DNA from 2 places in the Sporosarcina sp. resist genome. Region 1 is predicted to be linked to the other one. Evidence: a T-box and tRNA genes for the amino acid it is inferred to sense, from the RefSeq annotation. Region 1 holds a T-box; the other holds one or more tRNA genes.

What was found. The T-box of region 1 lies ahead of ileS (isoleucine--tRNA ligase). A T-box ahead of a tRNA ligase gene usually reads a tRNA of that ligase, here a tRNA-Ile.
Region 2: it encodes a tRNA-Ile, which carries the amino acid that the T-box ahead of ileS (isoleucine--tRNA ligase) is inferred to sense. The anticodon was not compared.

The regions. Positions count from the first base shown of each region.
Region 1 is NZ_CP060287.1:3,585,962-3,601,943, reverse strand. It holds gene sigE (RNA polymerase sporulation sigma factor SigE) at 1-143, shown strand, start outside; gene sigG (RNA polymerase sporulation sigma factor SigG) at 238-1,017, shown strand; gene H7992_RS17625 (PRC-barrel domain-containing protein) at 1,100-1,345, shown strand; gene H7992_RS17620 (YggS family pyridoxal phosphate-dependent enzyme) at 1,415-2,107, shown strand; gene H7992_RS17615 (cell division protein SepF) at 2,104-2,553, shown strand; gene H7992_RS17610 (YggT family protein) at 2,579-2,854, shown strand; gene H7992_RS17605 (YlmH family RNA-binding protein) at 2,909-3,685, shown strand; gene H7992_RS17600 (DivIVA domain-containing protein) at 3,776-4,285, shown strand; T-box leader at 4,338-4,555, shown strand; gene ileS (isoleucine--tRNA ligase) at 4,685-7,447, shown strand; gene lspA (signal peptidase II) at 7,816-8,292, shown strand; gene H7992_RS17585 (RluA family pseudouridine synthase) at 8,292-9,218, shown strand; gene pyrR (bifunctional pyr operon transcriptional regulator/uracil phosphoribosyltransferase PyrR) at 9,648-10,190, shown strand; gene H7992_RS17575 (uracil-xanthine permease family protein) at 10,274-11,560, shown strand; gene H7992_RS17570 (aspartate carbamoyltransferase catalytic subunit) at 11,749-12,627, shown strand; gene H7992_RS17565 (dihydroorotase) at 12,629-13,906, shown strand; gene H7992_RS17560 (carbamoyl phosphate synthase small subunit) at 13,906-15,006, shown strand; gene carB (carbamoyl-phosphate synthase large subunit) at 14,999-15,982, shown strand, end outside.
Region 2 is NZ_CP060287.1:1,183,360-1,199,341, forward strand. It holds rRNA gene H7992_RS05835 (23S ribosomal RNA) at 1-1,374, shown strand, start outside; rRNA gene rrf (5S ribosomal RNA) at 1,528-1,643, shown strand; tRNA gene H7992_RS05845 (tRNA-Val) at 1,710-1,785, shown strand; tRNA gene H7992_RS05850 (tRNA-Thr) at 1,810-1,885, shown strand; tRNA gene H7992_RS05855 (tRNA-Lys) at 1,892-1,967, shown strand; tRNA gene H7992_RS05860 (tRNA-Leu) at 1,998-2,079, shown strand; tRNA gene H7992_RS05865 (tRNA-Gly) at 2,088-2,162, shown strand; tRNA gene H7992_RS05870 (tRNA-Leu) at 2,170-2,255, shown strand; tRNA gene H7992_RS05875 (tRNA-Arg) at 2,277-2,353, shown strand; tRNA gene H7992_RS05880 (tRNA-Pro) at 2,380-2,456, shown strand; tRNA gene H7992_RS05885 (tRNA-Ala) at 2,538-2,613, shown strand; tRNA gene H7992_RS05890 (tRNA-Met) at 2,636-2,709, shown strand; tRNA gene H7992_RS05895 (tRNA-Ile) at 2,717-2,793, shown strand; tRNA gene H7992_RS05900 (tRNA-Ser) at 2,811-2,903, shown strand; tRNA gene H7992_RS05905 (tRNA-Met) at 2,946-3,020, shown strand; tRNA gene H7992_RS05910 (tRNA-Asp) at 3,024-3,099, shown strand; tRNA gene H7992_RS05915 (tRNA-Phe) at 3,159-3,234, shown strand; tRNA gene H7992_RS05920 (tRNA-Gly) at 3,242-3,315, shown strand; tRNA gene H7992_RS05925 (tRNA-Ile) at 3,320-3,396, shown strand; tRNA gene H7992_RS05930 (tRNA-Asn) at 3,398-3,472, shown strand; tRNA gene H7992_RS05935 (tRNA-Ser) at 3,482-3,572, shown strand; tRNA gene H7992_RS05940 (tRNA-Glu) at 3,583-3,654, shown strand; gene H7992_RS05945 (TraR/DksA C4-type zinc finger protein) at 4,534-5,262, opposite strand; gene H7992_RS05950 (1,4-dihydroxy-2-naphthoate polyprenyltransferase) at 5,447-6,358, opposite strand; gene H7992_RS05955 (isochorismate synthase) at 6,522-7,907, shown strand; gene menD (2-succinyl-5-enolpyruvyl-6-hydroxy-3-cyclohexene-1-carboxylic-acid synthase) at 7,900-9,612, shown strand; gene menH (2-succinyl-6-hydroxy-2,4-cyclohexadiene-1-carboxylate synthase) at 9,605-10,450, shown strand; gene menB (1,4-dihydroxy-2-naphthoyl-CoA synthase) at 10,447-11,265, shown strand; gene H7992_RS05975 (o-succinylbenzoate--CoA ligase) at 11,462-12,907, shown strand; gene H7992_RS05980 (metal ABC transporter solute-binding protein, Zn/Mn family) at 13,334-14,311, opposite strand; gene yidD (membrane protein insertion efficiency factor YidD) at 14,472-14,702, opposite strand; gene H7992_RS05990 (Dps family protein) at 14,804-15,253, shown strand; gene H7992_RS05995 (putative motility protein) at 15,317-15,499, shown strand; gene H7992_RS06000 (transposase) at 15,588-15,896, shown strand; gene H7992_RS06005 (NUDIX domain-containing protein) at 15,943-15,982, shown strand, end outside.

The sequences.
Region 1 (15,982 bases):
GCCGTTTCGGTTTGACGGGACAAGAGGAAATGACACAGAAAGAAGTAGCAGAACTGCTTGGGATTTCTCAATCCTATATTTCACGGCTCGAAAAAAAAATCATCTCGGAACTGCGTGAAAGCTTGAATCATCCGATTGCATAATGGGTGAAATTGGCGATGCGAATTTCCGCATATTCTGGACGACTGCGGACAGACTATCTTGTACAGTCATCTACAGAATGCGGAGGAAAAGCTAATGGTGCGTACAAGAGTTGAAATTTGTGGAATCGATACGTCCGAATTGCCGTTACTCACAAACGACGTGATGAAAGCAACGTTTATCAGGTTACAGAGCGGAGATCATGCAGCAAGGGAAGAGCTCGTCATTGGCAATTTGCGTCTCGTCCTAAGTCTGGTCCAAAGATTCGCATACAGGGGGGAACAAGCGGATGATTTATTTCAAGTCGGATGTATCGGCTTGCTTAAATCAATTGACAACTTCGATTTGAAACATAATGTCAGATTTTCAACATACGCAGTCCCGATGATTATTGGAGAAATTAAAAGACATCTACGTGATCATCATTCAATACGAGTATCAAGATCACTTCGAGATACCGCTTATAAGGCAATAAGAGCGAAAGAGCAGTTCATTAATGATAATCAAAGAGAACCGCGAATATCGGATTTGTCTGAAGCAACAGGTATACCCGCCGATGATATTCTCTTTGCCCTTGATGCAATTCAAGATCCAATGTCCCTTCATGAGCCTATGAACGGGGACGGCGGTGATCCAGTATTTATGATGGATCAAATACAGGACAAAACGGTTTCAGAAGAACGGTGGCTGACGTATGTATCTGTTAAAGAAACTGTATCTAGTATGGATGAAAGACAACAATCAATTCTTTCAAAACGTTTTTATTTGGGACAAACGCAGACCGAAATCGCTAAGGAACTAGGCATTTCACAAGCCCAGATTTCCCGATTGGAGAAGAGTGCAGTTCAAACCATTCGGGAAGGGATGGAACAATAATGATAAATGTAACGCAATGCGCTAACTGCATTGCGTTTTTTCTCGTGCCTATGTGCATATATTCATTGTAAGGAGGGATTTTATGAGGTTTTCAGAAATACAAAAAAAAGAAGTTATCGACGCTACTAAAGGAACGTTCCTTGGATTCGTCCAGGATGCAACAATTGACACTGTAACTGGAAAAGTTGAATCCTTGCACGTAGGTGGTGGAGAACGGAACAGTTTTTTTGATACAAAAGACAAGGATACGAAAAAGGTCAATCTTAAAGAGATTACAACAATCGGTAAAGATATTGTGCTTGTGGGCAAAAAGAATGCAGAAAAATGATTCATTATTGATATGTTCAGCCTAGGTTGGTACAATGAAGTGAAAGATTGAGGAAAAGTAGTGATTATAATGGGAAATCTACAGCAACGAATACAAAAAATCGAACAAGATATACAAGCAACTTGTGACCGCGTAGGTCGAAACAGATCTGAAATTACGGTCGTTGCTGTTACGAAGGAAGTTTCGACAGCAAGAACATCTGCGGTGCTGGAAGAAAACATCCGACATCTTGGCGAAAATCGACCTGAAGGCCTACTAGGGAAACAGGAAACGATACAAAGTGGTGCCATCTGGCATTTCATCGGTAATGTTCAAAGCAGAAAAGTGAAAGAAATCATCAATCGAATTGACTATTTACATTCTGTTGATCGAATGAGTTTGGTTAAGGAAATTCATAAGCGTTCCAATCATGTTGTTGATTGTTTCATTCAAGTGAATGTTTCCGGTGAATCAAGTAAATCAGGTGTAACATCAGCTGAACTTGATTGCTTTATTGAAGATGTGGCGGCTTATGATAAAATTCGAATTATAGGTTTAATGACAATGGCTCCTTTCACAAAGAATATGGATGAGATTCGTTCCGTATTCCGCTCGTTAAGGGAACTTCGAGACGGCATCTCGGCAAAAAAATTGCCACATGCACCTTGTACTCAATTGTCCATGGGAATGTCAAATGATTTCATTATCGCTATTGAAGAAGGTGCAACTCATGTAAGAATCGGGACTGCACTTGTCGGAGCAGAAAGCGAGGGAGACGTATGAGCATTAAAAACAAGTTTGAGAAATGGTTTTACCTAGACGACGAAGAAAAAGAAGTACAAGAACAGCCACGCCGGGAAGAACAGCGTCCTGCGCAGGAGCAGCCACGCAGCAGAGCACCAATGAGGAAGCAAGTAGCAGGCGAACCACAACAGTCAGCAACGGTTGTCAGCTTGCAAAGTGTCCAGAAGTCTTCCAAAGTTATTCTTATTGAGCCCCGTGTCTATGCTGAGGCGCAAGACATTTCTGAGCACTTGAAAAATAAGCGTGCAGTTGTTGTGAATTTACAGCGAATTGAGCGTGATCAAGGAATTCGAATTGTCGATTTCCTAAGCGGTACTGTTTATGCGCTTGGAGGAGACATCCAGCGAATTGGCACTGATATTTTCCTTTGCGTGCCGGAGAATGTGGAAGTTGCTGGTGCAATCTCCGATTATTTTGAACGATAGAAATTGAATGAGGTGTACCAACAGAATGGAAAATATTTTAGGGTTAATTTATCAAGGAATAACAGGAGCAATATCGATTTACTCAATACTTCTTATTATCTATATACTAATGTCATGGATACCTGCTTCTCGTGAGACTAAGTTTGGTATAATACTTGGGAAGATTACCGAGCCTTATTTAGGGTTTTTCAGAAAATTCATTCCACCTCTTGGAATGATTGATATATCACCAATCGTTGGTATATTTGCGTTAAGGTTTATCTCTGATGGCGTTACAGCAATATTTTTGATGTTGTTATAAAATGATTACGTCGTCCTCACTTATGTGAGGATTTTTCTATAAGGAGCCGGAGAAATGGAAACTATACTGCAGCATTTCAGAAAAGATGAACAGCCTTTCATCGAAATGGCGATTGGCTGGATACGTGAAGTGGAAGATACTTATTCACCAAAACTAACAGGATTCTTGGATCCTAGGCAGCAGCGCATTGTAGAATCTCTTGCGGGCAGTTCGATGCTATTGGTCGGATTGTACGGAGCTTTTCCGGAAGCGGAAAGACGAAGAGTTCTTATCTATCCAGATTATTATGTACCAGAACCAGTCGATTATCGAATAGCTATTTTTGATGTGAAGTATGCTTCTAAGTTTTTGAAACTTGATCACAAGGACATCCTGGGCTCGATGATGTCATTAGGCATTGACCGTTCGAAATTCGGGGACATCCGAGTGGTTGATGATCAAGTCCAGTTTGCAGTCGCAGATGAGTTAAAGGATTATATGACGGCTAATTTTTTATCGATTGGGAAAGCGAAAGTGACGGTTGAAGAAAGTAATCGTCCGGAAGACTGGATAGTCACGACAGATACATGGACAGAAGAAATGCATATCGTTAGTTCATTACGACTCGACGTAGTAACAGCGGCATTAGTAACTATTCCACGCCAAAAAGCGGCGACGCTTGTGCATGGGGAAAAAGTGAAAGTGAATTGGGCTGTTAGAGATCAGCCTGCATTTGAACTTCAAGAGTCAGATATGATATCAATTAGAGGTTCTGGCCGTTTTAAAGTGATCGCAATTGAAGGAAGAACGCGTAAAGATAAGATTCGGCTAATTGTTGGGAAATTAGAATGACTTGTCAGATAATAGTTTGAAAAAGAACTGTTATCTGATGCCTTAACATGTATAATAGAGAATGAATAAGTTAAAGGGGAGATGCTTTAAATGGCTTTATCACCACTTGATATACATAATAAAGAATTTGCCAATAAGTTTCGTGGATATGATGAAGATGAAGTAAATGAGTTTTTGGAACAAATCATGAAAGATTTTGAAAATATACTTGAAGAAAACAAAACATTGAAAAGCAATTTGAAACAATCAGAAGAACAGGTCTCCCATTTTAACTCAATCGAGCAAACGCTACAAAAATCGATTCTTATCGCTCAGGAAGCTGCGGAAGACGTTCGTCGCAACTCTATGAAAGAATCGAAATTGATTGTCAAGGAAGCAGAAAAAAATGCGGATCGAATTGTCAATGAGGCACTTTCCCGCGCGCGTAGAATTTCTGTGGAAATTGAAGATCTTAAGAAACAGTCCAAGGTTTTCCGTACACGTTTCAAAATGCTCATTGAAGCGCAACTTGATCTGATTCAGTCAGATGATTGGGACGTTTTACTTGAGTACGAAATCGATGCGGAACGTTTAGAAATGGCAGCCGACCTGGATTCATAAGGAAACTTGACTTTAGTCTTAATTCACACATATACTTATAGGCATATATTTAGAACAGGCGTTGAAAGAGAAAGTACCTTCCAAATCTGAGAATAGCGAGCCGGGGGCGGTGGAAGCCCGGTCAACGGATTGGAAATGAAAATCACTCTCGAGCCGGATTGCGGAATGATTTACGTGATCCCGGAAACACCCCGTTATGGTGTCTGAGTGGTAGCAAATTCGTTTGCTACAAGTAGGGTGGTAACGCGAGAATAATTCTTCGTCCCTTTTTAGGGGTGGGGATTTTTTTATTTTTGCCTGTGCCTTGTGTCTACAGGATGTAGGTATGGGGTCTTTGCCACAGGACGTGGCGAAGGCTGCGATCCTTTTGCGCTTTTCTATTTTAAAGGAGGAAAAAACATGGAGTACAAAGATACATTACTTATGCCGAAAACAGAATTCCCGATGAGAGGTAACTTACCTAACAAAGAGCCATTACTGCAAGAAAAATGGGCAGAGATGGACATTTATAAAAAAGTACAGGAACGAACTGCGGGTCGCCCGTTCTTCGTATTACACGATGGTCCTCCATATGCGAATGGTGATCTTCATATGGGTCACGCCATGAACAAAGTATTGAAAGATATGATTGTCCGCCACAAATCAATGACAGGTTTCCACGCGCCATACGTTCCAGGCTGGGATACACATGGACTGCCGATTGAACAGGCATTAGTGAACAAAGGCGTAAAAAGAAAAGAAATGTCAGTAGCAGAATTCCGAAAAATGTGTGAGGAATATGCGCTTGGTCAGATTGACAATCAGCGTAGCCAGTTCAAACGGATTGGTGTACGTGGCGATTGGGATAATCCATATATCACGCTAAAACCAGCTTTTGAGGCGCGTCAAATTCAAGTGTTTGGTGAAATGGCTAAAAAAGGATATATCTATAAAGGATTGAAACCAGTTTATTGGTCACCATCAAGTGAATCTGCACTTGCTGAGGCGGAAATCGAGTACCAGGATAAGAAATCACCATCTATCTATGTTAGTTTCCCTGTGAAAGATGGACTTGGCGTAATTGATGAAGATGTTAACTTCTTAATCTGGACGACAACTCCATGGACGATTCCTGCAAACCTTGGGATTTCTGTCCATCCGGAATTTGAATACGTTATTGTTAAAGCGGGAGAAGAGAAATTCCTTATCGCTAAAGATTTACTTACGTTTGTCGCAGAAGAACTTGGTTGGGAAGACCATGTTGTTGAGCGTGAACTGAAAGGTTCTGAACTCGACCGTGTTGTTGCGAAGCACCCATTGTATGACCGCGATTCGCTTGTTATGCTCGGTGATCATGTTACAGCCGAAGCGGGTACTGGATGTGTCCATACAGCTCCAGGCCACGGGGAAGATGACTTCTACGTGTCTAAATCATATGGTATTGATGCTCTTTCTCCTATCGATGATCGCGGTGTTATGACTGATGAAGCGCCAGGCTTCGAAGGTCTGTTTTATGAAGATGCAAATAAAGCAGTTACAGAGGCACTCGACAAAGTGGGCGCGCTTAAGAAATTATCATTCATCACTCACTCGTATCCACATGATTGGCGCACGAAAAAACCGGTTATTTACCGCGCGACTGCACAATGGTTTGCTTCAATTGAGTCGTTCCGTACGGAATTACTTGATGCTATTAAAAAGACGAAATTCACACCTTCATGGGGCGAAACAAGATTGTATAACATGGTTCGCGACCGTGGTGACTGGTGTATTTCACGTCAGCGTGTATGGGGGGTTCCAATTCCAGTGTTTTACGCTGAAAACGGTGAACCAATCATTACAGATGAAACAATTGCCAACGTTTCGGAATTGTTCCGTGAAAACGGATCGAATGTCTGGTTCGAACGAGAAGCAAAAGATTTACTGCCAGAAGGTTTCACCCACGAAGGCAGTCCGAACGGAGAGTTTACAAAAGAGACGGACATCATGGACGTTTGGTTCGATTCAGGCTCAACACACCAAGGTGTGCTAGTAGAACGGGATGATCTCGTTTACCCGGCGGACCTGTATCTTGAAGGATCTGACCAATACCGTGGATGGTTTAACTCATCACTCACGACAAGTGTTGCCATCAATGGCCATGCACCATATAAAGGCTTGCTAAGCCATGGTTTCACTCTTGACGGAGAAGGACGTAAAATGAGTAAATCAATCGGGAACGTAATCATTCCCGCAAAAGTAATGAACCAGCTTGGTGCAGACATTCTTCGCCTGTGGGTATCATCTGTTGATTACACAGCGGATGTACGGGTTTCTGATTCTAACTTCAAGCAAGTTTCTGAAGTATATAGAAAAATTCGTAACACACTGCGTTTCCTACACGGCAATACATCAGATTTCAATCCGGCTACAGATGCTGTGGCATTTGAAAATCTTCGTACAGTAGACAAATTTGTCTATGTGAGACTACAGGATTTGATCAAAGAAGTGCGTGAAGCTTATGAAAACTACGAATTCGCTGGTGTTTATCATGCGGTGAATAACTTCTGTACAGGTGAATTAAGCTCGTTCTACCTAGATATCGCCAAAGACGTTGTTTACATCGAAGGTGCAGATCATCCACATCGTCGTGCGATGCAAACAGTGATGTATGAAACGCTGATTACGCTGTTGAAATTGTTAACACCTATTGTGCCGCATACGACAGATGAAATGTGGGCATTTATCGAGCACAAGACCGAAGAAAGTATTCAGCTGACGGATATGCCAGAAGCACAAGATCTTGGACAAGAAGCACAGGCATTGCGTGAGCGTTTCGCAACATTGATGCTTGTTCGTGACGATGTTTTGAAGGCACTGGAAGAAGCGCGTAATAGTAAAATTATCGGGAAATCGCTTGAAGCGAAAGTAACGGTTGCTGTCCCTGAAAAACTGGCAGATGTATTCGCAGCGGATGATATTGACTTCGCACAATTCTTTATCGTATCGAAGTTTGCTGAAGGAGATATCGCTAACATGCCGGAAGGTACTTTGAAACTGGATGCTGTAAGTGTTCTTGTTGAAAATGCAGATGGCGAAAAATGTGAGCGTTGCTGGACGATTTCTGAAACAATCGGCTCAGACGAAACACATCCTACACTATGTACACGTTGTGCAGAAGTTGTAAAAGTGCATTATTCGTAAAATTATCAAACTGTAAGCCGCTGCTGCTGTCTTTATATAAGACTGGTTGCAGCGGCTTTTTAAAAGGTAAGAAAGCATAAGTTTTTTTACATGGATCTGTGTCTAGACTCCAGACGCCAGCCCCTAGGCCCCCACGAAGGGGGTCATGCAGTCTTTGCGACAGGAAGTCGCGACTTTAGACTGCCTTCCTTTCGCTTCATTCTTGCTGAAAAGGCATAGTACGCCTTTATCATCAAGACTTCCAGCGCTTGTCGGGGCTAAACGGCGCCTTGCGCTTTTCTTATATTACTCATTTAGCGTTGAAACGCGCTCATATAGGTGTCGATGTGGTAAAATGGAACGTAATCTGTCGGACGGGGGTATTTGGATTGTTCATTTATTACGGATTAGCGGCATTCGTCATTATTTTGGATCAGTTTACGAAATGGCTAGTCGTTAAAAACATGGAGCTCGGCGAAAAAATTAGCATTGCAGATCCTTATTTAGGGCTTCTTTCTCATCGCAACAAGGGAGCCGCTTGGGGTATGCTTGAAGGACAAATGTGGTTATTTTATATTGTCACAGTTGCCGTTGCAATTGGTATTATTTATTTCTTCCATAAAGAAGCGAAAGGGCAACCGCTCTTTGGATTCAGTTTAATGTTTCTTCTTGGTGGTGCGATTGGTAATTTTATCGATCGTCTGTGGCGCAAGGAAGTTGTCGATTTTGTCGATGTCACAATCCCGGTTATCAACTACGATTTTCCAATCTTTAATGTTGCAGATGCAGCGTTAACGGTCGGTGTGATTATGATCATCATTCATATTATTATGGATGAAAAAAAGAACAAGAAAAAGGTGTCGTAATGGAAAAAATAGAAATTGAAATAACTGAAGAACACAAAGGAAGCCGAATAGACAAAGCTTTGTCTGCAGTCAATCCTGAATGGTCACGTACGCAAATTCAATCATGGCTGAAAGACAGCCTTGTTCTAGTAAGCGGAATTCAAGTGAAACCTAATTATAAAGTAAGACTGGGAGATATAGTGACGGTGGAAGAACCTGAACTGGAAGTGCTTGACATGGTTGCTGAGGAATTAAATCTCGATATCGTCTATGAAGATAAGGACGTACTCGTTGTCAATAAAGCGCGTGGCATGGTTGTTCATCCTGCGCCAGGTCATCCATCAGGAACGGTCGTAAATGGTCTTATGCACCACTGCACGGACCTTTCAGGTATTAACGGAGTGGTGCGCCCAGGGATTGTCCATCGTATTGATAAAGATACGTCAGGGCTTTTGATGGTCGCGAAAAATGATAAGGCACATGTATCGTTAGTAGACCAGCTTGTGAACAGGTCAGTAACGCGTGTTTATACTGCACTTGTCCATGGCCATATACCACATGATAATGGAACAATTGACGCGCCAATCGGCCGTGATCAACGGGAACGACAAAATATGGCTATCGTTGATAAAGGAAGGCATGCGGTAACGCACTTCAAAGTAATCGAACGGTTCGGGGATTATACGCTTGTCGAATGCAGATTAGAAACAGGCAGAACGCATCAAATTCGGGTGCATATGAAATATATTGGTTATCCACTTGTTGGAGATCCGAAATATGGACCGAAAAAAACACTTCAATTTAATGGACAAGTATTGCATGCAGGTACGCTCGGTTTTGATCATCCCGTAACAGGTGAGTACTTGGAATTCAACAGTCCTCTACCTGAAGACTTTAAAGACTTGGTTGATGAAGTTAGGAAAAGCGTTGACAAAACAGAAGAGTAAATTGTATACTGAACGAAGCAATTGAATAGCGATACCTTTAACATCAGTCCAGAGAGGCTGGGAAGGTTGCACGGAAGTACAGTCAAACTGCTGCGCGCAGTTTCTATGTACATTTATTTCTGCACGTATACCCTCCCGCCATCCTAGGCCGGGAGGGTTTTTTATGTCTAGCAACAGGCGCCAGACTCTCGGGTCATAAGTCAGACCAGCTACACGGCAAAGAACGCCGCTTCGCCGATCCGCCTTATGCCTGTCGCGGGCCTACAGGATGTAGGTCACGCAGACGTTGCCACACGATGTGGCGACCTTAGGCTGTGTTCACTTGACGGCGCCTTACGCTTTTCATATAGGAGAATATCCAAGCTAATCGGCTCCTGGAAGGCATTTGACCGAAAGACAGAAGTAAACAAGGAAATGGAGGATGTTGAAATGACGGAAAAAGCAAATATTCTAGATGAACAGGCAATTGGCAGGGCGGTTACCCGAATTGCACACGAAATAATTGAACGCAACAAAGGAATTGACGCTTGTATTCTTGTCGGCATCAAAACACGCGGTGCTTTCTTAGCGAAAAGACTTGCTGAAAAGATTGAACTTATCGAAGGAAAACCGATTAAAGCCGGTGAACTTGATATCACACTATATAGGGATGACCTCACGTTGAAACATAGTAACAATGAACCGCTTGTTCAGCAGGTAGACATCAAGCATGACGTGACAGATATGAAAGTAATTTTGGTAGACGACGTTCTCTATACAGGTAGAACAGTTCGGGCAGCGATGGATGCAGTTATGGACCTTGGAAGACCAGCATCAATCCAACTAGCAGTACTTGTTGACCGTGGTCACCGTGAATTGCCAATACGACCAGACTTCGTCGGTAAAAACATCCCAACTTCAAGTGATGAGCGAGTCGTCGTGAGTGTAGAAGAAACAGATGGCAAAGATAGCGTGTCGATTCATTCTAAATAGTAGCGAAGGTGCCTTATAAGGGGATTCTTTATCTCAACATAATATGAATACAAAATAAAGTAATCCGCACGGGGGTATTGGCAATGGATGAAAAAGTGTTAGATGTGCATGAAAAACCGGCACCAGCTAGGTGGATTATCCTTAGTTTACAACATATGTTTGCCATGTTTGGAGCAACAATATTAGTACCTCAGCTCGTCGGATTAAGTCCGGCAATCGCCCTTCTGACAAGTGGTATTGCAACAATCGTCTTTATCCTTGTTACACGATTCCAAGTGCCGGCGTACTTAGGCTCATCTTTCGCCTTCATTATCCCGATACAAGTCGCAACTCAAACGGGTGGAATTGGCAGTGCGATGATAGGAAGCATGTTTGTGGCACTTGTCTACGGAATTATTTCATTGCTCATTTGGAAAACGGGCTACAATTGGATCATGAAAGTTTTGCCACCGATTGTTGTAGCGCCTGTCATCATCGTAATTGGACTGGCACTTTCACCAACTGCAATCAGCATGGCAAGTACCATCCAAGTTGGAGATGAAAAGGTATATAACCTGCTTCATTTCTCGGCTGCACTTGTTACGCTAGCAGCTGCTATCATCTGCCTCATGTTTTTCAAGGGAATCATTAGCTTAATGCCAATCCTAATCGGCATCATCGTCGGTTACATTTACTCGGCTTTCATCGGGATCTTAGATTTTACAAAAGTTATGGAAGCAAAGTGGTTTGAATTTCCGGAAATGTTAATTCCAGGTGTGGATTATGATTTCGTCATTACACCTACACTGCTCTTTCTTATGGTGCCAATAGCAATTGTCACAATATCGGAGCATATCGGCCATCAACTTGTCCTTGGACGAATCGTTGGAAGAGATTACATAAAAAATCCAGGATTGAACCGCTCATTACTAGGTGATGGACTTGGAACACTCATAAGTGGTCTTGTAGGAGGTCCACCTAAAACGACATACGGTGAAAATATCGGTGTTCTTGCGCTTACTCGAGTTTACAGTGTCTATGTCATTTTAGGAGCTGCTGTTTTCGCCATAGCCTTCTCCTTCTTAGGAAAAGTGATGGCATTGATTGCGACGATTCCGACGGCAGTGCTCGGCGGGGTTTCAATTCTCTTGTTCGGAATTATTGCTTCATCTGGCTTGCGCATGCTCGTGGATCACAAAATTGATTTTGGCAGCCAGCGTAATCTTGTCATCGCCTCAGTCATTCTAGTCATTGGAATCGGGGGGGCGAGCATCGAATTTAGTGATACTTTCCAAATTGAAGGAATGGCCCTAGCGGCAATTATCGGTGTGATACTCAACTTGGTCCTGCCGGGGAGAACAAATGAAAGTCTAGTTGACGAAAAAGAATAGAAAACCTTTTAACACTGTTCCGAGAGTCAGGGAAAGGTTCGTTTGACACCCATTCTGCACAATAAGTGTAGGGTTTGGATTGTCATACCTAACGAGCCTTTCCGTTTATCGGGAAGGCTCGTTTTTCAATATGTCTAGGCTTCAGCACCCAGGCCATTAAGCTTTTCAATAAAAGGAGGACAAACCAGATGCAGCATCTTGTTTCGATGAAACACCTGACTGAAGAAGAAATTATGGCAATCCTTGATCGTGCTGATACATTCAAAAAACGTGGAGTCCGAGAATTGCCCGGGAAATATAGTGTCAGTAACTTATTTTTTGAACCGAGTACACGAACGAAAATGAGTTTTGAAATGGCACAACGGAAACTCGGACTTGATGTATTACCATTCGAATCCAGCTTCTCTAGTACATTAAAAGGAGAAACGCTTTATGACACAGTCAAAACGCTCGAAGCAATAGGTGTCGATGCACTTGTTATCCGTCATCCCGAAGATGGTTACTATGAGCAGTTGATTGGTAGAACGTCAGTTTCTATCATTAATGGAGGAGACGGTTCAGGTCAGCATCCGACTCAATCACTGCTGGATTTATTCACAATTAAAGAAGAGTTTGGTTCATTTCAAGGATTGAACGTACTGATTACAGGGGATATCACACATAGCCGAGTTGCACGGTCCAATGCCGATGCTCTGACGAAGCTTGGCGCAAACGTGACATTCCTTTGCCCGGCTGAATGGGCAGGCGAATTCAACAGTGTGGATTCGTGGGATGAAGTGATTAAAAACAGTGATGTGGTTATGCTGCTACGGGTTCAACATGAAAGACATGAGGCAGAAATAAACTTTGCTGGTGAAAGTTATCATGAAAGATACGGCCTGACAGAAGCCCGCGAGCAGCTAATGAAAGAAAATGCAATCATCATGCATCCCGGACCATTTAACCGAGGTGTGGAAATAGCAGATACCTTAATCGAATGTCCGAAATCACGGATTTTCAAACAAATGGAAAATGGTGTATACATACGGATGGCCGTATTAGAAGCAGTATTGAAAGGGAGGAATTGACATGCAGAAACTTATTCAAGGGGTTCAGATGCTAAACGGTGACGGGGAACTTGTCACAGCAGATGTAAAAGTAACGGGTGATAAAATTACGGAAATCGGTAAGCAGTTACCAGTAGAACACGCTGAAGTAATCGACGGCAAAGGACTTTTACTAGCACCCGGCTTCATAGATGTCCACGTGCATCTTCGTGAACCGGGCGGAGAGCATAAAGAGACAATCGAAAGCGGAACATTGGCAGCAGCAAAAGGCGGTTACACAACTATCTGTGCAATGCCAAATACACGGCCTGTACCGGATACAAAAGAAAATCTGACATTTGTCAATGACTTAATCGCACAGAAGTCCTTAATCCGTGTCCTTCCATACGCATCTATTACAATTCGGGAAGCCGGTAAAGAACGGACGAATCTCGCAGAACTAAAAGAACACGGAGCTTTCGCATTTACGGATGATGGTGTTGGTATACAACAGGCTGGAATGATGTACGAAGCGATGCAGGAAGCAGCTAAAATCGGTATGCCGATTGTTGCACACTGTGAAGATAATACGCTTATCTACGGTGGTGCTATGCATGAAGGCAAACGTAATAAGGAACTGGGACTTCCAGGAATTCCTTCTATAGCAGAATCGGTCCATATCGCTCGGGATATTTTATTAGCTGAAGCGGCAGGCGCTCATTATCATGTTTGCCACGTCAGCACGAAAGAGTCGGTTCGAGTAATCCGTGACGCGAAGAAAGCGGGGGTCCATGTGACTGCTGAAGTAAGTCCGCATCATCTTCTACTGTCGGAAGATGATATTCCAGGCGATGATGCCGATTGGAAAATGAATCCGCCACTTCGCGGAACAGAAGATCTCGCAGCACTACGCGAAGGATTGCTCGACGGCACACTGGATTTCATAGCAACAGATCACGCACCGCATACTGCGGAAGAGAAAGCAGTCGGTTTTGCAAAAGCACCATTCGGCATTACTGGTTTTGAAACAGCGTTCCCACTCCTTTATACGAACTTTGTTAAAAAAGGAACATGGACATTGCAGCAGCTCATCGATTGGATGACGAAAAAACCAGCGGATGTATTCGGCTTACCATACGGTAAAATTGAAGTTGGAGCCACTGCGGATTTAGTATTACTTGATTTGAACAAAGAAGCAAAAATAGATCGCACAACATTTGTATCTAAAGGTAAGAACACACCATTTGACGGTTTGACATGCACAGGATGGCCAGTTAAAACGATTTTCAGTGGAAAAGTAGTTTGGGAGGATGGACAATGATGAAAAAAAGAATGCTTATTTTAGAAGACGGCACAATTTTTGAAGGAATCGCTTTTGGTTCCGACGAGGCTTCAATCGGTGAAACAGTATTCACAACTGGGATGACGGGCTATCAGGAAACCATTTCCAATCCTTCGGGAGCTGGACAAATCATTGTGATGACCTACCCGCTTATCGGTAACTATGGCATTAACCGAGACGATTACGAATCAATTGAACCAGCAGCAAGCGGCTTAGTCGTTCGTGAACTAGCGGACGAGCCATCGAACTTCCGAAGCGGCATGACGCTTTGCGAACTGTTGACGATGAAGGGCATTCCTGGAATTCAAGGAATCGATACACGTAAACTAACACGGTTGCTACGCGACAAAGGGGCACTAAAAGGGATTTTGACTTCTGCAGGAGAAGAAGTAAACGTGCAAGAAACGGTTGCGCATGTCGCTTCTTACGTCTTACCGACAGATCTTGTTGCACGCGTTTCGACACAAAAACCTTATCCAAGTCCAGGTCGCGGAGAGCGAATCATCCTTATCGACTATGGTATGAAACATGGTATTTTACGTGAATTAAATGAGAGAGATTGTGACGTTATTGTCGTTCCATATAATACAACAACGAAAGAAATTCTTTCTTTATCACCAGATGGCATTGTGTTGTCAAATGGACCGGGCAATCCGATGGATGTTGAAGGTACAGTTGAAGTGATTAAAGAGTTGCTAGGAAAAGCCCCAATGTTCGGGATAGGGCTTGGCCATCAGCTGTTTGCCCTTGCTTGTGGAGCACGCACAGTGAAATTGAAAAATAGTCATATGGGTGGCAATCATCCCGTAAAAGATTTGGCTACAGGTAGGACGGAATTAACTTCACAATGCCATGGCTACTCAGTAGATGAAGAATCACTTGCAGGTACAAATCTTGAAGTGACACACAAAGCACTTAATGACGGCTCAGTTGAAGGTGTGAAAAGCACGAAATACGAAGCGTTTTCCGTACAGTTTCATCCGGAAGCATCACCAGGACCAGAAGATTCGAAACATCTGTTTGACCGATTCATGGATATAATGAAAACAAGCAGCCGAGAGGGGAATTTCAATGCCTAAACGTACAGATATTGAAACTATATTAGTTATCGGGTCAGGCCCGATTGTCATTGGCCAGGCGGCAGAGTTCGACTATGCCGGAACACAAGCGTGTCTTTCGTTGAGAGAAGAAGGCTATCGCGTCATTCTCATTAACTCCAACCCAGCAACCATTATGACGGATACGGAAATTGCAGACAAAGTATACATTGAACCACTTACACTTGAGTTTATTAGCCGCATTATCCGAAAAGAGCGCCCGGATGCACTTCTTCCTACACTGGGTGGTCAAACGGGTCTGAACATGGCGATTGAACTGCACGAATCAGGTATTTTGGATGAACTTGGCGTTGAAATTCTTGGAACAAAGCTCAATGCAATTCACCAAGCGGAAGACCGTGACCTATTTCGCACGCTGATGAATGAACTAGGTGAACCTGTTCCAGATAGCGATATTATCCACAACCTTGAAGAGGCCTATACACTTGTCGAAAGAATCGGTTACCCAGTTATCGTTCGTCCTGCATTTACAATGGGTGGAACTGGCGGAGGAATTTGCTATAACGATAAAGACCTTGATGAAATCGTCACAGGTGGCTTGAAATACAGCCCCGTCACACAATGTCTGTTAGAAAAGTCGATTGCTGGCTACAAGGAAATTGAATATGAAGTGATACGAGATTCAGCGGACAACGCAATTATAGTTTGTAATATGGAAAACGTTGATGCTGTTGGAATCCATACAGGTGATTCAATCGTCGCGGCCCCATGTCAAACGATGACAGACCGAGAAAATCAGATGCTGAGGAATGTGTCATTGAAAATTGTTCGTGCACTGAAAATCGAAGGCGGATGTAATGTCCAACTTGCGCTCGATCCATACAGCTTTAACTATTACATCATTGAAGTGAATCCACGTGTGAGTCGGTCATCTGCACTTGCGTCGAAAGCGACGGGATATCCAATTGCAAAAATCGCTGCAAAAATAGCGGTCGGA
Region 2 (15,982 bases), 2.4 Mb from region 1:
AACATTGAGCTGTTACAGCAAGGGGATTTATCCCTGAGTCCCTGATTTCACGCTGCCAAGAAAAGCCTCTAGCGAGGCGGGAGGTGCCTGTACCGCAAACCGACACAGGTAGGCGAGGAGAGAATCCTAAGGTGATCGAGAGAACTCTCGTTAAGGAACTCGGCAAAATGACCCCGTAACTTCGGGAGAAGGGGTGCTCTGGTAGGGTGTTAAAGCCCGAGAGAGCCGCAGTGAATAGGCCCAGGCGACTGTTTAGCAAAAACACAGGTCTCTGCAAAACCGCAAGGTGAAGTATAGGGGCTGACGCCTGCCCGGTGCTGGAAGGTTAAGAGGAGAGGTCAGCGCAAGCGAAGCTTCGAATTGAAGCCCCAGTAAACGGCGGCCGTAACTATAACGGTCCTAAGGTAGCGAAATTCCTTGTCGGGTAAGTTCCGACCCGCACGAAAGGCGTAACGATCTGGGCACTGTCTCAACGAGAGACTCGGTGAAATTATAATACCTGTGAAGATGCAGGTTACCCGCGACAGGACGGAAAGACCCCGTGGAGCTTTACTGTAACCTGATATTGAATTCCGGTGCAGCCTGTACAGGATAGGTAGGAGCCTTGGATTCCGGAGCGCTAGCTTCGGATGAGGCGTTGGTGGGATACTACCCTGGCTGTATTGGACTTCTAACCCATGCCCCTTATCGGGGCAGGAGACAGTGTCAGGCGGGCAGTTTGACTGGGGCGGTCGCCTCCTAAAGAGTAACGGAGGCGCCCAAAGGTTCCCTCAGAATGGTTGGACATCATTCGTAGAGTGCAAAGGCATAAGGGAGCTTGACTGCGAGACCTACAAGTCGAGCAGGGTCGAAAGACGGGCTTAGTGATCCGGTGGTTCCGCATGGAAGGGCCATCGCTCAACGGATAAAAGCTACCCCGGGGATAACAGGCTTATCTCCCCCAAGAGTCCACATCGACGGGGAGGTTTGGCACCTCGATGTCGGCTCATCGCATCCTGGGGCTGTAGTCGGTCCCAAGGGTTGGGCTGTTCGCCCATTAAAGCGGTACGCGAGCTGGGTTCAGAACGTCGTGAGACAGTTCGGTCCCTATCCGTCGCGGGCGCAGGAAATTTGAGAGGAGCTGTCCTTAGTACGAGAGGACCGGGATGGACATACCTCTGGTGTACCAGTTGTCTTGCCAAAGGCATCGCTGGGTAGCTATGTATGGACGGGATAAATGCTGAAAGCATCTAAGCATGAAGCCCCCCTCGAGATGAGATTTCCCATTACGCAAGTAAGTAAGATCCCTCAAAGAAGATGAGGTTGATAGGTCTGGGGTGGAAGCACGGCGACGTGTGGAGCTGACGGATACTAATCGATCGAGGACTTAACCAATTTTGAAAAGGGCTTGATTACCCTGATTCTGTGTAGCACAATGTCTGTTTTATTCAGTTTTGAACGAATAAGTACCGTTCATAAAAAAAGTACTTGCAATTAATTAGATGATATGTTATAATAATTATTGTCTTTGAGAAAAGACCATACAAGTCTGGTGACGATTGCGAAGAGGTCACACCCGTTCCCATCCCGAACACGGAAGTTAAGCTCTTCAGCGCCGATGGTAGTTGGGGGTTTCCCCCTGTGAGAGTAGGACGTCGCCGGTCTTGTAACAATTATTACATAGGTTTATGAATAGGACGAACAACTGAAGTTTGTCGCACTTATACCCAGGAGGATTAGCTCAGCTGGGAGAGCACCTGCCTTACAAGCAGGGGGTCGGCGGTTCGAGCCCGTCATCCTCCACCATTTTATTTATAATGAAAACTATTAGCCGGAGTAGCTCAACTGGTAGAGCAACTGACTTGTAATCAGTAGGTTGAGGGTTCAAGTCCTTTCTCCGGCACCACTTTTCGAGCCATTAGCTCAGTTGGTAGAGCATCTGACTTTTAATCAGAGGGTCGCAGGTTCGAATCCTGCATGGCTCACCATTTTTATGACTTAGTGTCATAATTTATATTGCGGGTATGGCGGAACTGGCAGACGCGCTAGACTTAGGATCTAGTGCCTTCGGGCGTGGGGGTTCGACTCCCTTTACCCGCACTTATAATGCGGAAGTAGTTCAGTGGTAGAATACGACCTTGCCAAGGTCGGGGTCGCGGGTTCGAATCCCGTCTTCCGCTCCATATTTTTGCCGGGGTGGCGGAACTGGCAGACGCACAGGACTTAAAATCCTGCGGTAGGTGACTACCGTACCGGTTCGATTCCGGTTCTCGGCATTAATAACTTTTCACTTATATGCGCTCGTAGCTCAATTGGATAGAGCACCTGACTACGGATCAGGAGGTTGTGGATTCGACTTCTGCCGGGCGCACCATTATGTTTTTAAACTTTATAATTCTTCGGGACGTAGCTCAGCTTGGTAGAGCACTTGGTTTGGGACCAAGGGGTCGCAGGTTCGAATCCTGTCTTCCCGACCATTAAGCTTTTTAAGCAGATTCGCCGCTTAAAGAATATACCATTTTAAGTAGATTTGTGCTTTAATAATTGCCAGCTATAATGGGGCCTTAGCTCAGCTGGGAGAGCGCCTGCCTTGCACGCAGGAGGTCAGCGGTTCGATCCCGCTAGGCTCCACCAACACAATTTCAATAAAGATCCTGGCGGCGTAGCTCAGCTGGCTAGAGCGTACGGTTCATACCCGTGAGGTCGGGGGTTCGATCCCCTCTGCCGCCATCTTAAAGGACCTTTAGCTCAGTTGGTTAGAGCAGACGGCTCATAACCGTCCGGTCGCAGGTTCGAGTCCTGCAAGGTCCACCACTATTATATACAGCCATGGAGGTATACCCAAGCCCGGCTGAAGGGATCGGTCTTGAAAACCGACAGGGGAGTCAAATCCCGCGGGGGTTCGAATCCCTCTACCTCCTCCATTTTTAACTAGTGGTGAAATTAAATAGTACTTATATTGTTGTCGCGGGGTGGAGAAGTGGTATCTCGTCGGGCTCATAACCCGAAGGTCACAGGTTCAAATCCTGTCCCCGCAACCAAATGGTCCCGTGGTGTAGCGGTTAACATGCCTGCCTGTCACGCAGGAGATCGCCGGTTCGATCCCGGTCGGGACCGCCATTTTTATTAATACTATAAGGTTTAGAATAAGTTAACGACTTAATGTAAACTAAATACGTGGCTCAGTAGCTCAGTCGGTAGAGCAAAGGACTGAAAATCCTTGTGTCGGCGGTTCGATTCCGTCCTGAGCCACCATTGTTATGCGAGTGTAGTTTAGTGGTAAAACCTCAGCCTTCCAAGCTGATGATGAGGGTTCGATTCCCTTCACTCGCTCCAAAAAGGGCCTATAGCTCAGCTGGTTAGAGCGCACGCCTGATAAGCGTGAGGTCGATGGTTCGAGTCCATTTAGGCCCACCATTCCGCAGTAGCTCAGTGGTAGAGCAATCGGCTGTTAACCGATCGGTCGTAGGTTCGAGTCCTACCTGCGGAGCCATTTATATATGGGGAAGTACTCAAGCGGCTCAAGAGGTGCCCCTGCTAAGGGTATAGATCGCGAAAGCGGTGCGAGGGTTCGAATCCCTCCTTCTCCGCCATATATAATTTGGCCCCTTGGTCAAGCGGTTAAGACACCGCCCTTTCACGGCGGTATCACGGGTTCGAATCCCGTAGGGGTCATACATAAAAGTAGCTTTACAAGTTCTTAATGAACTTGTAAAGCTACTTTTTAATTTGTTTATATATAGTTTTCTAGTTCACTTAAATTCTCACTATATATGTTGAATTAAAGAATCCCATTGAATCTACTGTGGCGCTCAATAAGGAGAGAGTTGTAATTAGGGGTGTGGATTGTAGAACGCTTGACGCTTTGGGGATGCCTTTCACCGTAAGCCTGGATATCGCTTCGCATCCAGTCTCACGGCTTCGGCGACCCCTTTGCCGCGCCTGCACTAGGGTGTTCATTATCGAGAGAAATGTGATTTTGAGATGTATATGCCGAGATTATAAGGTGATTACTAGTTGATACTACTTATAGTCAAGAAAGACGTACTCCAGGTTGCAGATTTCATCACAGCTAATGAAATGCTCTTTCTCATATAGACCATCCAGCGTCGAAGCGATATTGGTAGGAGTTCTGTTTCATTCTTAAATAAAAAAGACAAGACTATGGAGAAGACTTCAGCCGCCAAAATAATATCTTTGGCGGCTTTTATCCAGTTAAGAAGCCCCGCTATTCTTTCGTCCCAAAAAGCTCAAGCATTTCGTGTACTTATGCCTTTGGAGAGCAACGGATGGATAACCACCAAACGATTCCCGAAAAATGTGTAGGGTGCTACGAAGTCGCATCCCTACACATCAAGATATCTCGATAATAGTAAAGAGGTCGTTCTATCTAAAGCAACTCAAAGGCAACTCAAAGGCAACTCAAAGGCAACTGCACACGCAGCGCCTAGTGTTTGATTAAATCATTTACTGGTTAATTTTGGTTAATTAACATACGTGAGCTAAAATATCCTGAAAAGAAACACCATAAGCAATGGCCTATGGTGTTTCTTTTCACTTCTTCTGATCCTCTATATAACTATCTTTTTCATGATAAGGAATATCTCCGAGAGGGGATTCGATTCCTTCATCATCCAGTTCCGCTTCATATTTCTCTGAGGCATCGGACCTGATGAAACCGCGTGACTTTCCATTTATATCGGTTCCTGTGAATTCTTCAAATTCTTCGGTTGCACCATCTGAAATTCCGCTGTCGTATAACGTATTGTAGTCATCGTGATCTCCGCTGAAATCGGAAGGGGTTTCTGATGTTCCAGATTTTGCGATTTCCTGAAAGCTGTCTTCGCCATCCCGGGCCGCTCCGGAAAATGAATTTGGGTTGGCCATGGTAAGCGTATCTTCTTCGACAGGTCGATCATTGGGGATTTCTTGCTCAGTCGCATGGTCGATGCAAAGGGTTGTGTAAGGAACTGCTTCAAGTCGCCCAAATGGTATATCTTTTTGGCACACTTCACATTTCCCATAAGAACCGTTCACCATCGCTTGTAAGGCGCTTTCTACTTTATCTAATTCAGAGCCAGCATGAACGTTTAAAGCCATGTCTTTCTCTCTTTCAAACAGTTCTGTACCCATATCACCGGGATGATTGTCATACATCGATAGCTCGCCGGCAGCTTCTTGTGCACTTTCCTTAATATCTGTTTCTTCTTCTGTTTTTGTTAAGTGATCCTTCATTTCATATAGTTCTTTTTTTAGAGTGGCTTTTTGTTTATCGTTCAACAAGTTTTGTCACGTCCTTTTTAGTAATGGCATTAGTCTGCACATACACACCGTACTTAATAAACAAAAGTACAGATTGTTGACTATCGTTACTTAACTTTCCTTTATTTCGTTCCATCTAAACATATAAATCAGAAAAAGCGTAAAGCTTCGAGTTAAATCGAGGCTTTACGCTTTTTTTTATTAGTTAGAGCAGATGCCCAATGAGTATTCCGATCCCTAATAGTAAGCCGAATAAAGTGTTCGTAACTGCAGTGTTTTTCATCGCAGGCATCACATGTATTGGGATGTGATTTTTTCGGAACACAGTAATCGCTCCAATCGGCTTTTTGACACTAAGAAATACAAGCAGTGCCCATGGAGTAAGATGACCGAAGAGAATCATTGCAATAATCCAGCCATAGGAAATAATGAAAAATAGCATTAGGATTGTAATTGCGTTGTAGCGGCCCACAAGAATAGCGAGTGTTTTTCGTCCGCCTTCCTTATCGCCTTCTAAATCACGTATATTATTTGCTAGCATAATACCTGCGACTAGCAACATACTTGGGATAGATAGCAGAACCGCTTCTGTCGTTACTGTTTCTGTCTGGATATAAAACGCAATAAGGATAAGTAACATTCCCATGACAACACCGGAAAACAGTTCTCCAAATGGCGTGTAGGCGATAGGATACGGTCCTCCAGTATAAAAGTAGCCTACCATCATTGACAGGATCCCGACGACTGCGAGCATCCATGAGGTTTCCATACATATATAGATACCAATAAGGACGGAAATCCCGTAAAGCATAAAGGCAAGATTCAACACGGTTTTTGGTTTTACACCATTACGGACGATTGTACCGCCGATCCCAATGGACTGTTCTGTATCAAGTCCTCTTTTAAAATCATAATATTCATTGAACATATTCGTTGCCATTTGGATGAAAACACTCGCGACGAGCATGGCGATGAATAAAGGAAAATGTAATTTTCCGTAAGTTAGTGCAATCATGGTACCGAGAAATACAGGTGCAAAGGCTGCCGTTAGTGTATGTGGACGTGTAAGCTGCCACCAAATACGCCAGCCTTTATCCGCTTTTATTGTCTGTTGCAATTTGGCTCTCTCCCTATCCTTTTAATGACCCTATCTATTGTACTCCAAAATGGGTGGAGTGAACATATGGACTGCTTATTATGTGCTGAAACGACATTGATTCGGTATGATAGACTATAGGTATTGTTTTAAATCAGTCGAATGAATGTACGGAGGGAAAATAATGAATCGGAAGTTGACCGCTACCCGTGAATCTCAATTAAATGTTAGGCAGAATGAGCTGCGTTTTTTTACAGAAACTGTCGATGCGGGGAGAATCTCACCACTTGCGTTTTTTGAAGCAGGAGATTCGTGTTACAAAGATGAACGTTTCTATTGGCAAAATGCAGATAAAACTTTAACGCTTGTTGGTATTGGACATGCTACGGTATTAACAAGTGATGGAACGAATGATCGTTTCACACATATTTCAACAAGTTGGAAAAAATTATGTAGTTCGCTTATTAAAGAAGAAAATGATCGGGAACCTGTTCTTTTTGGAGGTTTCTCGTTTGATCCGAAAAGTGTTAAGCAATCAGAGTGGGATGCATTTCCATCGGCCCATTTCGTTGTACCTTCTTTCCAGTTGTCGATTACGAATGGTAAGACAGAAATTTCCATTAACCTCGTAACAAAAAGCAACGATGGGGCAGAACAGTTTGAGAAGTTAAGGGATGAAAGAGACCGTCTAATTCATATCGCGCAAGTCGAGGAATCCGCTCTGCTTACAAAACCGGAAGTTGTGTCAATAGAGGAACTTTCGAAAGAACATTATCTGGAAACCGTTGCAGATGTCACAAAGAAAATTAACAATGGTGAAGCTGAAAAAGTAGTAATTGCACGTTCGGTTAAACTAAACTTTGCAGATGACGTGCCGGCTGTCACTGCACTTCATCATATATCAAATGAACAGCAGGAAAGTTATCACTTTGGATTGCAAAAAGACGGCCAATTATTTTTTGGTGCTACACCTGAACGTTTAATTGAAATATCAAATGGCCGTGCGTATTCGGCATGTGTTGCGGGTTCCATTAAACGAGGCAAGTCGGCAACTGAAGACCGCGAACTTGGCGATGAACTTCTTGAAGATAGAAAAAATCGAGAAGAGCATCAATATGTCGTTAATATGATTTCACAAGTGTTTAAGACATTTTGCACAGACATCAAAATTTCGAAAGTACCGAAACTGATGAAAGTCCGTGATATTCAGCATTTGTTTACGCCAGTTGAAGGAAAAGTTGAACAAGGAACTGATATTTTTAGTTTGGTTCAAGCACTTCACCCGACACCGGCGCTAGGCGGTGTCCCAACTGATATAGCGATGGAAATGATTCGTTCTGAGGAAAACTTGGATCGGGGTTATTATGCTGGACCAATTGGTTGGACAGATACTGCTGGAAATGGTGAATTCGCTGTGGCAATCCGTTCCGCACTTCTTGACGGCAATAGTGCGTACTTATACGCAGGTGGAGGAATTGTGGCAGACTCTGAACCAGATAAAGAATACGATGAAACATGGGTGAAATTCAGACCGGTTATGCGGGCGCTTGGAGGAAAACTGAATGGATAACCGTACAGTTTTGACTGATTATGTTCGTAGAATGACTGCTGCTTTGATGATGGCTGATGTGAAAACGGTAGTTATTAGTCCAGGCTCTCGTTCGACACCACTGGCTTACGCTTTCGCTTCAACAAAAGGCCTTGATGTCTATATGCAAGTCGATGAACGATCGGCTGCCTACTTTGCATTAGGTTTGGCGAAGGCATCCGATAATCCTGTCGTCCTTCTCTGTACGTCAGGTACTGCAGCATCGAATTATCATCCTGCTATAACAGAAGCGTATTATGCGCGTATTCCTCTTATTGTTATCACGGCTGACCGTCCGCATGAATTAAGGGAAGTCGGTGCGCCACAGGCAATCGATCAAATTCGAATGTATGGTAAGCATGTGAAATATAGTGTAGATTTCCCACTTGCTGAAAACAATCCGGATATCGAAGACTTTATTGATCGCCATATTAGCCGTGCACTGTCAGTTGCGACTACAGCTCCACGCGGACCCGTTCACTTAAATGTGCCGTTCCGGGAACCACTTCTGATCGATTTTAATCGGGAAACGCCGAAAATGACTTTCAAAAAACGATTTAAAAGTGTAGACAGTTTGGATGCATCTACTGCCCAACAAATTTCACAGTTGCTTGCAACGTCGGAAAAAGGCTTCATCATTGCTGGTGAAATGCCGATAGGGTTCGATAAAGCAGCATTTTGGAACTTTGCCAAAGCACTGGAATGGCCAGTATTATGCGATCCGCTATCAAATCTTCGCACGGAAGTACCTGAACAATGCATAGCGCTCTGTATTGATCATTATGATGCGCTATTAAAAAGTGATGCATTCAAAGAGAAAGTCGTACCTGATACTGTCATTCGTTTTGGTGCACAGCCAGTAGCGAAGCCGCTTTCGCTTTACTTGAAAAAAGTAAGACCAGCTACAGTTATAGCGGTGGATGAATCGCCGGAATTTAGGGATTCGCTCGGTGTCGTTACGCATCATATCCAGACTTCATCCGAAACAGTCATGAAAATTATTGTGGATAAACCGAAGACATCTTATACAGAGTTGTGGACAATGGCGAATGAGGCGGCATCAGCGATTACAAATAAGTATGAGGGTGTTGCTGGCGATGAAGGGATATTTGCAAAAACATTATTTGAGCACCTTCCCACAGAGAGCGACCTCGTAAGTGGCAGCAGCATGCCAATCCGTGATGTAGACACGTTCTTCAGGAAGACGGATAAGGATATTAAAATTTTTGCGAATCGCGGGACGAATGGTATCGATGGTGTTGTATCGACAGCATTCGGTATCCAGGCGGCAAGAAAGCGTCCAACATGGCTGTTAATTGGCGATTTATCGTTCTTGCATGATATCAACGGATTAATTGTTACTCGTTTCCACGAGGCAGATTTAACCATTGTCATTATTAATAACGATGGGGGTGGAATATTCTCGTACCTTCCGCAAGCTGATGCAGGTAATCATTTCGAAGAGCTGTTTGGCACACCAACAGGCTTAACATTCGGCCACATTGCTGCGATGTATGATGCGCAGTATGCGGCAATCCACACGCCAGAAGAGTTCGGAATGGAGCTCGATAAAGCGAAGGAAAAACCAGTGCGTATTATCGAAGTGTTCACGAATCGTCAAGCGAATGTGAAAGCGCACCGAGACCTATGGAAGCAAATCACGGACAGGCTTGATCGTAATGAATGAAAAGACTATTTGTATACGTGAAATTAATATGCATGTGGAAATCCAAGGTGGAGAAAATCTACCTGTCATCGTATTTCTACATGGTTTTACGGGGAGCACCACATCATGGCGTGAAATTACAAAGTTGCTAAAAGGTAACTACCAGACAATAGCTGTCGATTTGACGGGACACGGCAAATCGACTATTCCGGAAGACATTGGCCGCTACTCTATGGATCAGCAAGTAGAGGACCTTGAGGAACTGTTTACTGAGCTTTCTCTTGATCAATTCATCTTAGTTGGCTATTCAATGGGGGGACGTATTGCACTGGCTTATACGGTGCGACATCCAATGCGGGTCTCGTCATTGATTCTCGAGAGTTCTTCTCCAGGATTGAAGACGGAAGTGGAAAGAGAAGAACGACAAGCAGCTGACAGGCGGCTGGCAGACAGAATCACAAGGGACGGATTGCCGGCATTCATCGATTTCTGGGGAAATATTCCCTTGTTCGCGTCTCAGAAGACTTTGTCGGAAGAAAAGCAGCTGGCAGTGAGGAATGAACGGCTTAGTCAGAGTGAAATAGGCCTTGCGAACAGCTTACGTGGTATTGGAACAGGTAGCCAAGCTTCTTATTGGAAGAGCCTAGGAACAGTCAATCTTCCGGTTTTGCTCATAACGGGAAAACTCGACACGAAGTTCGTAAATATTTCCCGGGAAATGCAGAGGGATTTCCCTAATGTCCGCCACGAAACGATAGAACATGCTGGACATGCAATTCATGTGGAAAAACCGGCTACATTTGCTACAATGATAGAGGAGCATATTTCAGAGTTGAAAAATCGAGGAGGATCACTATGACACGTCAATGGGAAACGATACGTACATACGAAGACATCAAATACGAACAGTATGGCGGGATTGCAAAAGTAACAATCAACCGTCCGGAAGTGCGCAATGCATTCCGTCCTAAAACGGTATCGGAGTTAATCGACGCATTTTCACGAGCACGGGACGACCAAAGCATTGGAGTCATCGTCTTAACAGGCGAAGGCGAGAAAGCATTCTGTTCAGGCGGAGACCAATCCGTACGAGGGCATGGCGGTTATGTAGGAGACGACGAAATTCCACGTCTCAACGTCTTGGACTTACAGCGTCTAATCCGTGTTATTCCAAAACCGGTTGTGGCAATGGTTGCAGGATATGCAATCGGCGGCGGACATGTTCTTCATGTCGTTTGTGATTTGACGATTGCAGCAGAAAATGCAGTTTTCGGACAAACAGGACCTAAAGTCGGTTCATTCGACGCAGGTTACGGTTCGGGCTACTTGGCACGAATCATTGGCCATAAAAAAGCGCGCGAAATCTGGTTCCTTTGCCGTCAATACAACGCACAGGAAGCACTCGACATGGGTCTAGTCAATACAGTAGTTCCTTATGAACAACTGGAAGACGAGACGGTCCAATGGTGTGAAGAGATGCTTGGCATGAGCCCTACGGCACTTCGTTTCGTGAAAGCGGCAATGAATGCGGATACGGACGGACTTGCTGGTCTTCAACAATTGGCTGGCGACGCAACACTTCTTTATTACACAACAGACGAAGCGAAAGAAGGCCGCGATGCATTCAAAGAAAAACGCAAACCGGACTTCGGACAATTCCCACGTTTTCCTTGATTAAAGAAAAGCGTAAGGCGCCGTTTAGCCCCGACAAGCGCTGGAAGTCTTGAAGATAAAGGCGTACTTTGCCTTTTCAGCAAGACTGAAGCGACTCAAGGGGCTGGCGCCTGAAGCCTAGACAGTAATCAAACTGGATAAAAACTAAGAAAGCTGCCTCTAATCGGGCAGCTTTTTCTGAATGGATGGTGATGGCATGATTCCAAATTGGTTAATGCAACGGGCTTATTTAACGCCTGATAAAATAGCTTTATCGTTCGAAGAGGAAAAGTGGACATTCGCACAGTTAAAAGATGATGCTGTGGTTCTTGCACGAAAATTGAGGGCTAACAGTTTAAATGAAGGGGAACGGATCGCCTTGCTTGGGTCCTCCAATTCTGAAATGGTAGTCATCATTCATGCATGTATGCTGGCCGGCCTTGAGATTGTTATGCTAAACAGTCGGTTGTCGAAAAAAGAAATCGCATATCAATTGGATGATTCAGGCGCCAATACGGTAATTGTGTCGAATGAACTGAGTAGTGTTGTTGCCGATACGCCGGTACGTCAGCTACTATTTTCTACGATCAAAGAAAGTGCGGAACAGGCTTTTGTCATCCAGGAAAGTTGGCAATCAGACAGAACCATTACGATTATGTATACATCGGGCACGACAGGATTTCCGAAGGGGGTCCGTCAGACTGCAGGTAATCACGTCTCGAGTGCACTGTCGTCTGTTCTAAATTTAGGGCTTGATGAAGACGATGTCTGGCTCTGTGCGATGCCTTTATTTCATATTAGCGGGTTCTCGATTCTCGTTCGTTCTGTTCTATACGGAAATGAGGTTCAGTTGCATGAGAAGTTTGATGCGGTCAAGTCGGCGATTGCGGTAAGGGATGGGTCCGTCACACGGATGTCTGTTGTATCTCTTACATTGGATAAAGTTCTGCGTGAACTGGAAAAGGATAATAGTGTCGCACATTCATCATTTAAATCAATGCTGGCAGGTGGTGGCCCCGTTCCAATCGATTATTTGAAGCGGGCAAAAGTACTTGAAGTTCCTGTTCTCCAAACGTACGGCATGACAGAAACTAGTTCGCAAACAGCGACCTTAGCAGCAAGTGATGCAATGAGGAAAATGGGTTCAGCAGGCAAACCATTGTTTTTCAATCAAATCAAAATCAAAGATACAGAAACGCCAGGTGAAAAAGGTGAAGTATTTATACGCGGTTCACATGTGACACCTGGATATATTGGTCGTTTTTCCAAAGTGGATCCATTGGAAAATGGCTGGCTTCCAACAGGTGATATCGGTTATCTTGATTCGGAAGGTTATTTGTATATCGTCGATAGAAGATCCGACTTAATCATTTCAGGAGGAGAAAATATTTACCCTGCTGAAATTGAAAATGTACTGATAGCGCATCCGAATATTCGAGAGGTAGGCGTTTGCGGGAAAGAACATTCCGAGTGGGGAAGTGTCCCAGTTGCGTTTGTCGTAGTGTCAGGAAATGTGAAAGAAGCTGATTTGATAGCGTATTGTGAAGAGCGATTGGCGCGTTACAAAGTACCGAAATCATTCCGCTTCGTAGATGAACTGCCGCGTAACGGGTCAAATAAGTTATTGCGTCGCAAATTGAAAGAGTCAGTGGATTTGGAGTAAGGTTGAAGTCGAAATTAAAGTCAAACTGTCACGGCAACTCCTCAATCTGTAAGGGCAATTGCTTGAACTGTCCTGGCAACAGATTAAACTGTGAGGGTAACTCTGAACTGTCATGGCAACTCCTCAAACTGTAAGGGCAACTGCTTGAACTGTCCTGGCAACAGATTAAACTGTGAGGGCAACTTTGGACTGTCACGGCAAGTCATCAATCTGTAAGGGCAATTGCGTTAACTGTCCTGGCAACAGATTAAACTGTGAGGGCAACTCTGGACTGTCATGGCAAGTCATCAATCTGTAAGGGCAATTGCGCTAACTGTCATGTCAAATGATTAAACTGTAAGGGCAACTCCAAACTGTCACAGCAAAAACAAAAAGGCTGTTCCATATACCAGATTAAATCTGGTATACGGGACAACCTTTCTTCATTTACTTTCCACTTAACGCTTTCTTCAGCGTTTCAATGTTTTGTTCCATCAAAGAAAAATAGTCTTCGTTGTTTTTTACATCATCCACTGTCAATACGCCAAGATTGTGGAGCATGAGTGATTCAGCACCAATTTCTTTCCGCACGACATTAGTTAGTTTAGATGATACATTCTGTTCAAAAAGTACATAGTGGATGTTGTGATTTTTTGCCTCTTTGACAATTTGTGCTAATTGCTTTTGTGACGGCTCGCTTTGTGAGTTCAGTCCCGCAATCGCGACTTGTTCCAGTCCATATGAATCGGCTAGATAACCAAATGATGCATGTGAAACAAAAAACGTTTTGGAAGGGACAGTGGAAGCCATCTCTTTGAATTTGCTATCGAGTTCGACAAGTTCTACTTTCAGTTGTTCAAAGTTCTTCTCGAATTCGTCTTTCATTTCAGGTTTTGATGCAATCAATGCATCTTTGATAGAAGTTGCAAGTTCGACACTAAGCAGTGGTGAGATCCATACATGGGGATCAATTCCCCCATGATCATGACCTTCGTGTCCATGTTCATCATGTTCAGCATCTTCGTCGTGACCTTCATCACTATGACCTTCGTCTAGCATCTCATCAGGAATTGCCTCTGCTGTTGCAACCATTTTTACATGTTCGTTTTTCATGGTTTTTTCTGCATTTTCCACAAAACCTTCAAGGCCGAGTCCTATATAGAAAAACAAATCCGAGTCCGCGAGTCCCATCATATCTTTTTGTGTAGGATCAAAAGTATGTTCATCCGCGCCAGCAGGATAGATGGATTTCACATCGACGTAATCGCCGCCGATTCGTTCTGTAAAGTATTGAAGCGGGTATACTGTTGTATAAATAGACAATTTCTCTGTCCCAGTTTCCGAGTTTTCTGTGGATTTAGCGCCACAAGCACTAAGTAGCATAATTGTTAGTAATGACATGATGAAAAAAAGTTTCTTATTCATTAGATATATCCTCCGTATTATTAATAGTAATCATTCCGATTTGTGTAACTGACTTTTTTATCATACAAGAGTGTTTCTAATTTGGCAACTAAATAAGCGAATTTCTTTTAATCGAAAAAAACGGCTCGACAATTATGTCAAACCGTTCTATCTAAAAAGATCACTTTTTATGCATATCATTGTCTGGTACAGGATCAAATCCACCCTCGTGGAACGGATGGCATTTTGAAATTCGACGTACCGCAAGCCATGAACCCTTTAGTGCTCCATGCTTTTCGACTGCCTCAATCCCATAGTGAGAACAAGTGGGATAGAAACGGCATGAAGGTGGTGTAAGGGGTGAAATTACTTTTTGATATAGTTTAATAAAGCCAATTAAAATCTTTTTCATTTAAAAAACTCCTTATTAATGCCTCGATGTTTATTGTAGATGCTTCGGTGGTAAATTAACAGAGAGATGAATTATATTTAACAATAAGGGGAGAGATTTATATGTCGAAAGAACTTATTAATGAATTGAATGTCCAAGTTTCTACATGGTCGGTTATGTATGCGAAGCTCCATAACTATCACTGGTATGTTAAAGGTCATCATTTCTTCACGTTACATGTAAAGTTTGAAGAACTTTATAATGAAGCGACGTTACATATGGATGAAATCGCAGAACGTATTTTGACACTTGGCGGAGATCCTGTAGCAACGCTGAAAGAACATCTTGAACAATCTGTTGTGAAAGAAGCAACGGGAGATGAAAAAGAAGACAGCATGGTGAAAACTGTCGTAAATGATTTCGGTGAAATTATGAAATCGTTGAAAAAAGGCATGCAGCTGGCTGCGAAAGATGGCGACGATATGACGGAAGATTTGTTGAACGCGACATATCAAAGTATCGAAAAACATCAATGGATGCTGAATGCATTCCTGGGTGAAGATAATAAGTAATCATTTTTCATTAAAAATACTAGAAAAATGCCGATAATAAGCTTGTGGAAGGAGTGATGGCAAATGGATATGAGCTCCATCATGGCAAGTCAATTGAGAAGTTTGCAATCGACTGTTCAGTTGAGTGTGTTAAATAATGCACTTGCAATGAATACTGCAGCGGCAACAGATATGTTGAAAAGTTTATCTAATCAGTCTGTTGCAGCCCATCCTCATAAGGGAGCTTCGGTTGACGTACAAGCGTAAATTGCGGTAAAGCATGTATCTCCAGTAAAAGGGGATGCATGCTTTTTTCATACTAAGCCATGCTAAAAAGAAAAAAGGATGGTGTAGCATGGAGAAATACAAAATGTACGTTTCTGTCGTAAATCAGCAAGTATACCATTACCCAGATGATTCACCGTGGGAATATGAGGTTAATGTAGAAAGTCAGTATGTTCCTGTTTTTCATCGGTTATTTAGTCAGATAGATGAACTCGAATTCCGAAACTTCCTTAGGTCACATTTACCGTTTTTGCCCTATCATTATGGTCGGAACAATTTCAACGTCGATCAACGTACGATGAAGATCTATGCGCTCATTCATGAATTTACAGATGATAAGTCGAAGCGATTTATCGAAAAGCTTCCGTATTTTCGTTGAAAGGATTGCTGTCCTTCGCTACACTGGTTGAAAGGACGTGAGTGCAATGCTTATTTTCAATGATGTTAATGGTGGTCGTGTTGAGC